Regions from separate parts of the Lactobacillus helsingborgensis genome, predicted to be linked through region 1. Evidence: predicted binding sites of a transcription regulator. Region 1 holds the regulator's gene; the other holds the start of a gene.

What was found. The regulator Rex, encoded in region 1, represses fermentation and respiration genes when NADH is low (regulators of the CRP and FNR family bind a similar motif). The targets are predictions, from matches to a motif close to TTGTGAANTANTTCACAA.
Region 2: the regulator Rex is predicted to act here: its motif matches at 1,957-1,974, upstream of pplA (extracellular electron transfer flavoprotein PplA).

Annotation. Positions count from the first base shown of each region.
Region 1 is NZ_CP029544.1:1,293,114-1,297,551, reverse strand. Features, by position in the region: gene DLD54_RS06205 (ABC-F family ATP-binding cassette domain-containing protein) at 1-1,017, opposite strand, end outside; gene DLD54_RS06200 (redox-sensing transcriptional repressor Rex) at 1,348-1,986, shown strand; gene groES (co-chaperone GroES) at 2,167-2,451, shown strand; gene groL (chaperonin GroEL) at 2,471-4,099, shown strand; gene DLD54_RS06185 (DUF969 domain-containing protein) at 4,232-4,438, shown strand, end outside.
Region 2 is NZ_CP029544.1:242,141-246,578, reverse strand. Features, by position in the region: gene DLD54_RS01160 (FAD-dependent oxidoreductase) at 1-1,764, opposite strand, end outside; gene pplA (extracellular electron transfer flavoprotein PplA) at 2,012-2,929, shown strand; gene DLD54_RS01150 (FAD:protein FMN transferase) at 2,999-4,090, shown strand; gene DLD54_RS01145 (UbiA family prenyltransferase) at 4,130-4,438, shown strand, end outside.

The DNA.
Region 1 (4,438 bases):
TACCATTGTTTTTCCCGGATACCCAATGGTTAGATTGCGTAAAATTAACACTTCTTTGCCCGAAAGTCGCTCACTTGTGAAATTAATACGAACTTTATTTTTGTGCTTCGGGGGAGTGATCCTATCCATTTTTTCTAATTGTTTACGGCGGCTTTGAGCTCTTTTGGTGGTTTTAGCTCTGACGATATTTTTTTGTATAAATTCCTCGTCTTTTTTGATTTTTTCTTGTTGCTTTTCGTAAGCTTCTTCTTGTTGCCGGTTGCGCAGTTGGCGTTCTGCTACATATGCGGAATAATTGCCTTTAAAGACAGTTAATTTGCCAAACTGCAATTCAAAAATTTGAGTTGCTAAATTATCCAAAAAATATTGGTCGTGGGAAACCACCAAGATAGCTCCAGTATAGCTTTTTAGGTAGTTTTCGAGCCAATCTAATGTGTCTAAATCAAGGTAATTGGTCGGTTCGTCCAATAACAATAACGGTGGTTTACGCAAAAGCAGCTTCACAAATGCCAGTCTGGTTTTTTCTCCTCCAGAAAGGCTGCCAATCTTTTTTGACCAAGTTGCTTCTGGGAAGTTGAACCCGTTTAAAATACTTTTAATATCCGCTTGATAGGTATATCCGCCTTGTTGTTCAAAGTCGAATTGCAACTGGTCGTATTGTTTTAACAATTCTGCATTTTGGGGACTTGCAGCCATTTTCTTTTGTAAATCTGCTATTTTTTGGCTCATATTAATTAAAGGGGCAAATACACTGAGCATTTCTTCCCAAATAGTTTTACTTTCGCCTAAAGCATTTTCCTGAGCAATATAACCCACAGCGATATTTTTATTGATAGTGAATTCACCATGCGTGGCTTCTTCTTCACCGGTCATAATCTTAAGTAATGTTGTCTTACCAACACCATTAGGTCCAATAAGACCTATTCTTGCATTCGCGTCAATTGAAAAATTGACATTTTTAAATAACGTATTGGCACCAAATTGTTTTTCTAAATCGTGCCCTTGTGCAATTATCATAATTTTTCACCTAGAAACCATTTTAGCATACTGACTAGATTTCTTGTGTGAGAGTTTTGAAGGTTAATATAAAAAGAATTACTGTTTGTGTTTAGCTGACACAAAGCTAAGAAAGAATTGTCATTATGTAAATTCTCTATTATTGAGAGCATTGCTGAAAATAACATGGTATAGATTTTTGCTCAAAATATGTTATTTGTAGCTAAAAAACGGTAGATTGTGAAAAAAACATTTGCAAATGGCATAAATTTATAGGTAGAATAATAGTAATTGCTGAATAATTCACAAAAACGAAATATATACTATACTTAATCAATTGGAGGCTTTTAAATGGAAAAGATCAAGATACCCACAGCAACGGCTAAAAGACTGCCTTTATACTACCGCTATTTAATTATTTTGAATGAAGCTGGTAAAGAAAAAGTGTCATCGACTGAATTGTCAGAAGCAGTTCAAGTTGACAGTGCTTCAATTAGACGTGACTTTTCCTACTTCGGTGCTTTGGGTAAGCGTGGTTATGGCTATGATGTTAAGAGCTTGCTTTCTTTTTTCAAGAAGATTTTAAATCAAGATACTTTGACTAATGTCGCTTTAGTTGGAGTTGGTAATTTGGGGCATGCCTTACTGAATTACAATTTCAAACGTACTAATAATATCCGTATCTCTTGCGCATTTGACATTGATCAAAGGATCACGGGAAAAATACTGAGTGGCGTTCCGGTTTATGAAATGGGAGAGTTAAAAAAACAACTTAGTGATCAACAAATCTCTATTGCTATCTTAACTGTACCTTCTGCCACTGCGCAAAAGACGGCTGATGACATGGTTGAAGCTGGTATTAGGGGGATTATGAATTTTACTCCTATTCGTTTATCTGCTCCCTCCGGCATTAGAATTCAAAACGTTGACTTAGCCACTGAATTGCAAACTCTTATTTATTTTCTTGATTCTGATAAAAACAATAAATAATAGTAATCATACCAAAAAGTTATTAAACAAACGAATTAGCACTTTAAACAAAAAAGTGCTAATTTTTTCTTGCATTTTTTGGGAAAAGGGGTTATTATCATAGATGTAAGTTAGCACTTGATGAGCAAGAGTGCTAACGGCACATTAAATTAACAAAAATTAATTGTAGGAGGGACAAACGTGTTACAACCAATTGGTGATCGCGTGATCGTAAAAGTTAAAGAAGAAGAAGAAAAAACTGTAGGCGGAATCGTCCTAGCTTCTAATGCTAAACAAAAGCCAACCGAAGGTGAAGTTGTTGCTGTCGGTGAAGGTAATTATGCTGAAAATGGCAGTAAAATACCTATGACTGTTAAGGAAGGCGACGTTGTTTTATACGATAAGTATTCCGGTACAGATGTTAAATACGATGGTGAAAAATATTTAGTCCTTCATGAAAAAGATATTTTAGCAATTGTTAAGTAATTAAGGAGCGCATAAAAATATGGCAAAAGATATTAAATTTTCAGAAAAAGCAAGACGTTCCCTATTAAAGGGCGTTGATAAATTAGCTGACACTGTTAAGGCAACTATTGGTCCTAAGGGTAGAAACGTTGTTTTAGAGCAATCATACGGCAACCCTGACATTACAAACGATGGTGTAACTATTGCCAAAGCAATTGAGTTAAAAGACCACTATGAGAACATGGGTGCTAAGTTAGTTGCTGAAGCAGCACAAAAAACTAATGATATTGCCGGTGACGGTACTACTACTGCTGTTGTTTTGACTCAAGCAATTATTCGCGAAGGCATGAAGAATGTTACCGCTGGTGCTAACCCTGTAGGTGTTCGTCGTGGTATTGAAAAAGCTACTAAGGCTGTAGTTAACGAATTACACAAGATTAGTCACACTGTTTCTTCAAAAGACCAAATTGCCCAAGTTGCTTCTGTATCTTCAGCTTCCAAAGAAGTTGGTGATTTAATCGCTGATGCAATGGAAAAGGTTGGTAATGATGGTGTTATTACTATTGAAGATTCACGTGGTATTGAAACTGAATTGTCAGTAGTTGAAGGTATGCAATTTGACCGTGGTTACCTGTCACAATACATGGTAACTGACAACGACAAGATGGAAGCTGATCTTGACAATCCATATATTTTAATTACTGATAAGAAGATTTCCAATATCCAAGACATTTTGCCATTGTTACAAGAAATTGTGCAACAAGGTAAATCATTACTGATTATTGCTGACGATGTTTCAGGCGAAGCTTTACCAACATTAGTTTTGAACAAGATTCGTGGTACATTTAACGTTGTTGCTGTTAAGGCTCCTGGCTTTGGTGACCGTCGTAAAGAACAACTGCAAGATATTGCCGCTTTAACTGGTGGTACAGTAATTACTGATGATTTAGGACTTGAATTAAAAGACACTAAGATTGATCAATTAGGTCAAGCTCGTCGCATTACTGTTACTAAGGATTCAACAACCATTGTTGATGGTTCTGGCTCTAATGAAGCTATTAAAGATCGTGAAGATTCTATCAGAAAGCAAATTGAAGAAACTACTTCAGACTTTGACAAGAAGAAACTGCAAGAACGTTTAGCTAAATTAACTGGTGGTGTAGCTGTTATCCATGTTGGTGCTGCTACTGAAACTGAATTAAAAGAACGCAGATACCGTATTGAAGATGCTTTGAACTCAACCCGTGCTGCTGTTGACGAAGGTTACGTTGCCGGTGGTGGTACTGCATTAGTAGATGTTAAAGATGCAGTTAAAGACCTTAAAGGTGATAATGCCGATGAACAAACTGGAATCAACATTGTTTTAGAGGCATTGACTGCTCCAGTTCGTCAAATCGCTGACAATGCCGGTGAAGACGGCTCAGTTATCTTGAACAAGCTTGAAGGTCAAGATAATGAAGTTGGTTATAACGCAGCTAATGGCAAATGGGAAAACATGGTTGAAGCCGGAATTATTGACCCAACCAAGGTAACTCGTACTGCTTTACAAAATGCTGCTTCAATTGCTGCTTTGCTTCTGACTACTGAAGCAGTTGTTGCCGAAATACCAGAAGATAAACCTGCTGCTGATCCTAATGCTGCAGGCGCTGGCAATCCAGGTGTAATGTAATCTAGTTTTTATTAGTTATTTAATAAATCCTACTAGCAACCCTGTGGGGCTTGCTAATAGGATTTTTATTTTTTAAAATTAGTTTTAAAAATTAAATTGTTAGTCAGGATTTTTCACTAGAAAGGAAAATTAGTGGAATATTTAAGTTTATTAGGTGTTGTAGTAATAGTGGTAGGCTTTGCTTTTGGCCTTGATACAATCGCTGTTGTCGTAATTTCCGCTTTAGTTACTGCATTAGTTTCAGGAATAGATTTTACTTCTTTTTTAACTATCTTAGGTAAAGGTTTTATGGATAACAGAATGGTTTCACTGTTCTTTTTAACATTACCTACAATTGGC
Region 2 (4,438 bases), 810 kb from region 1:
TACAGCGATAGCAGCAAATACCATCCAGACATTGACCCAGTAGTTCATTCCTGATAAACAGAAAATAGCTACGAAGATTGCGCTCATACCACCAGCAAACCACGTGCATAAGCCTAATACTAACATAACTCCTAAAACAATTTCCAAACACGTCATAGTCTTTTGTGCTACTAGTGCAGCTTCTTTATTAGGAATTAGAACTTTAGTTACTGCTTGCACCCAACTTGGCATTTTATCAAAGACTGCCATTGGGGAATGACCATAATCATAATTGAGGGAAAATAGAGCAGGAGCAGCAGTTGTAGCGGCTTTACCACTTGCGGCAGTCGTAGCCGCTGCCTTTTGTGAAGCACCACTGGTAGCAGCTTGAATCAGCCACGGGAATTGCAATTGCAGCTTATTAGTGAACCAAGAGCCGCTGCCCTGTACCTTGTACCAGCAGTCAACTAACCACATCAAGCCTAAATAAATTCTCAATGGTACTGCCCATAAAACATTGCCGTACCTATTAAGATTGCCCCGCCATAAAGTTGGACGCTTAATTCTGAACCATTCGTCCATTACATAGTGGAAAAGATAGTAACCGGAATAGATTTCCATAAAGTAAATCATGTCCACTACGTCTTTCATCAAGATAGCGAAAAAGCCACTCAGATGGAAAGTATTAACTAAAGACGCAACACCCCAACTAGGTCCAAGTGAAACCATAAAGCCGGAATAAGTACCCTTAAATTTAACGGGTTCACCGCCGTTAATCTGGCTCAAAATATTTCTCAAAGCACATTTACCGGCGGATTCAGCTCCCTGAACCACCTGTGGTTCACCCCGACCGCTGCCATCAGCATCATAAAGAGCCACATCACCTATGACATAAACGTGGGGATCGGTTGGAATTTGTGAATATTCATTAACTAAAATTCTACCGCCTCTACCAGTTTCAAAACCAAAGTTTTTAGCTGTAGCAACAGCCTTAACACCAGCAGTCCAGATCAATGTCCTCGTTGGATACGTTGAACCGTCTTTCAGGTCAATATAATTTTCATGAACACCAACTACACCTGTATTGACTTTAATATCTACGCCCCGCTTTAAGAGATATTTCTCCGCCTTGGCAGCATCAGCGCGATCAAGCATATTCATTACCGTTGGCGCCATTTCCATCATGGTTATCTTGATGTCGTCTTTTTGCAAATTATATTTTTTAGCTAAATCACCACGCCAGGAGTTTAATTCCCCAGCCATCTCAGTTCCGGTAAAGCCAGTACCAACAACGACGAAGTTGAGGTATTGTGCCCTTTTTTCAGGATCTCTTTCTTGAGAGCCTAAATGAACCATCAGATCAATGTGATCCCGCAGTTTTTCTGCATCATCAAGATTACCCAAAACAAAGCCGTTTTCTTTAACACCAGGAGTGTTAAAGTCATTAGGCTGCGAACCAATAGCTAAAATGACGTAATCGTATGGATAAGTGCCGTTATCGCCAATAACTTTTTTGGCAGATTGATCAATTTTAGTAATATTGTCAGTTACTACATCAACGTTTTTTCTCCGTGAAAATAAACGCTGCAGATCATACTTAAGACTCTTAGCTTCTACTCGGTTAGCTGCTACTTCGTGTAAAGAAGTCATCATGGTCATATAGGGATTTTTATCAATCAGCGTAATTTTAACATCATGCCGCTTTTTTAATTTTTTGGCAAGATGCTTGGTGGTATACAGACCGCCGTAACCGCCGCCAATTACTACAATATTCGTTTCAGCCACTTTTAACACTCCTTAATGCAAATGTACTAGTTGTCTTTTATTATACTAGTATTTACAATTATGGTAAAGTGGCTACTTTCACAATCTTTCCTAATTTTGTTTTTGTTACGCGCTTTCTTTGCTATTAAAATAACTTTTTTGTTTTTAAATTTTGTAGTTGCACAAAGTAAAACTGTATTTTATAATCTAAGTAAGTGAATGTGTACACAATGTTATATGGTTTGATATGATCACTGAGGGAGATATTATGAAAAATAATAAATTTATAACCAGCACAGCTATTTTGGCACTTTCTACGCTTTTGCTTAGTGCTTGTTCAACTACGGCTAAGAAAAGTTCTTCAAGCGATTCTAAGCCAAAAGAAAGTAAGGTCGAAAAGAAGAAAACCCCTAAGCAGATTGCCGGTGGCAAATTGCAAGATGGGGTTTACAAATTAGTCGAAGACAATTATTTCAATGGCTATAAAGTAAAGGTTTCTATGACCGTTAAAGATGGCAAGGTTACAGACACCAGCTATGATAACGTAGACAAGAATGGTAAATCAAAGGCGAAAGACGCCAAATATGAAGCACAAATGAAGAAGTATTCTCAAGCAAAAATTGGTCCTAAAGAATACATCCCTAAATTGCAAAAATCATTTGCCGCTAGTGGCGCTAATTCAAGCGCTATCCAAGTCGTTTCCGGTGCTACCAGTTCAAGCACCACTTTAAAGAACTATGTCAACCAGTTAACACAGGCAGCTCAAAAAGGTGATACTACTACCATTCACATCAATAACAATAAAAAATTAAAAGACGGCACATATAAATTAGCAGAAAAGAACTACAGCCACGGTTACCGTCAAGTGTTAACCATGGTAGTCAAAAAAGGCAAAGTCAGTGATTTTAAATACGACCAAATTAACAAAAAAGGTGTTTCCAAGACCAAGAATGCTGCTTACGAAAAGCAGATGAAGAAAGTTAACAAAGTTGGACCGAAAGAGTACATTCCAAAATTACAAAAAGAATTCTTAAAAGCTAAAGGAAACACCGAAAAAGTTCAAGCAGTTTCGGGAGCAACAGAATCTTCTCATTCATTTATCGCTTATGCTGATCAACTAATTAATGCCGCACAAAAGGGTGAAAGCGGAACTATCAAGGTTGACAATATTGTTTATCAAGAATAAAAAGTTAATTAGTTAATTACAAAAAGAGTGACATTTAGCCGCTCTTTTTTATTAGGAGAAATAAGTGATATGACCAAGCAACCAAACAAGTTTATGCTGGTAATTGCAATTTTATTAGCATGTTTTAGCCTAACTTCTTGCTCAACTCAAAGTAAAACTACTGCCCCAACAAAAACACCTGTTACCACTACTCCCACTTCAGATACCCAATTTTTAATGGGAACTGTTTGCACCATCAAGATTTACAATAAACACCAACAAAAAGCCCTGAAGGCCGGCTTTAACCGGATTAAGGAATTAGCAGCTCAAACCACGGTTAACCAAAAAGGCAGTGAAATAGACAAAATCAACAGGTATGCCGGAATTAAACCGGTCAAAGTTACCCCTACTATTTACCGTATGTGTAAAGACGCGTATCATTACAGCAAAATTTCTGCTGGTACATTCGACTTAACAATTGGACCAATTACCAGCTTATGGCGAATAGGCTTCCCCGATGCCCATAAACCTAAAGCAAGTACCATTAAAAAGCGGCTACCGTTAGTTAATTACCGTAATGTGGTTTTTAACGATCAAAAACGCACCGTTTTCTTAAAGAAAAAGAAGATGATGCTTGATTTAGGAGGAATGGCTAAAGGCTTTATTTCTGATGAAGTTATGAAAGTCTTGCAAAAAAAGGGCGTCACCAGTGCCATTATTGATCTGGGCGGCAATATCTACGTTTTAGGCAACTCCCCAACCAATAACAGTAATTGGACCGTGGGGATTCAAGACCCCAGTGCTGCGCGGGGTGATGCGATCGGCTCCTTACCGGAAAAGAATGCTACTGCAGTAACATCAGGTATTTATGAACGTTATCTCAAAGTCGGAAACAAAATTTATAGTCACTTAATGGATCCCCAAACGGGTTACCCTTGTCAAAACAACTTGTTAAGTGTCACAATTATTGCTAAGCGGTCAACCACAGGTGATGGACTGTCAACTGCAGTATTTAATCGCGGTTTGAAAAAGGGCTATGACTATGTAGAACATCTGTCTGGCGTAGAGGCAATTTTTATTACTAAAAAGAAAAAAGTCTACGTCACCTCGGGCTTAAAAGATAAATTCAAACTGTTTACGGATAATGGTTATCAACTGGCAAAGTTAAAAACCAGCAATTAATTTTGGATAAATAAAGACAATATTTTGAAAGGAAAACCAATGGAGGCTAAAAAAAAGTACAGTCACTTTACAGTAACCGATTTTTTTGAGTTGGTGCGGCTTAATACCAAGCTCAATAGTTTAATGCCTTATTTATTAGGAATTCTATTTGCTTACTTTTATTTTCATACTTTTAATTGGCAAAATTCTTTAATATACTTAGTTGCTCAAGGCGCAATCGCTTTATTTGTGACTGGTTTTAATAACGTTCAGGACTATCGTCTGGCTAAAAGCAAAGATTATCAAAAAGAACATAATTTAATTGGCAAACGTAATTTATCGCCGACAACTGCAATGGCGGTCATGCTT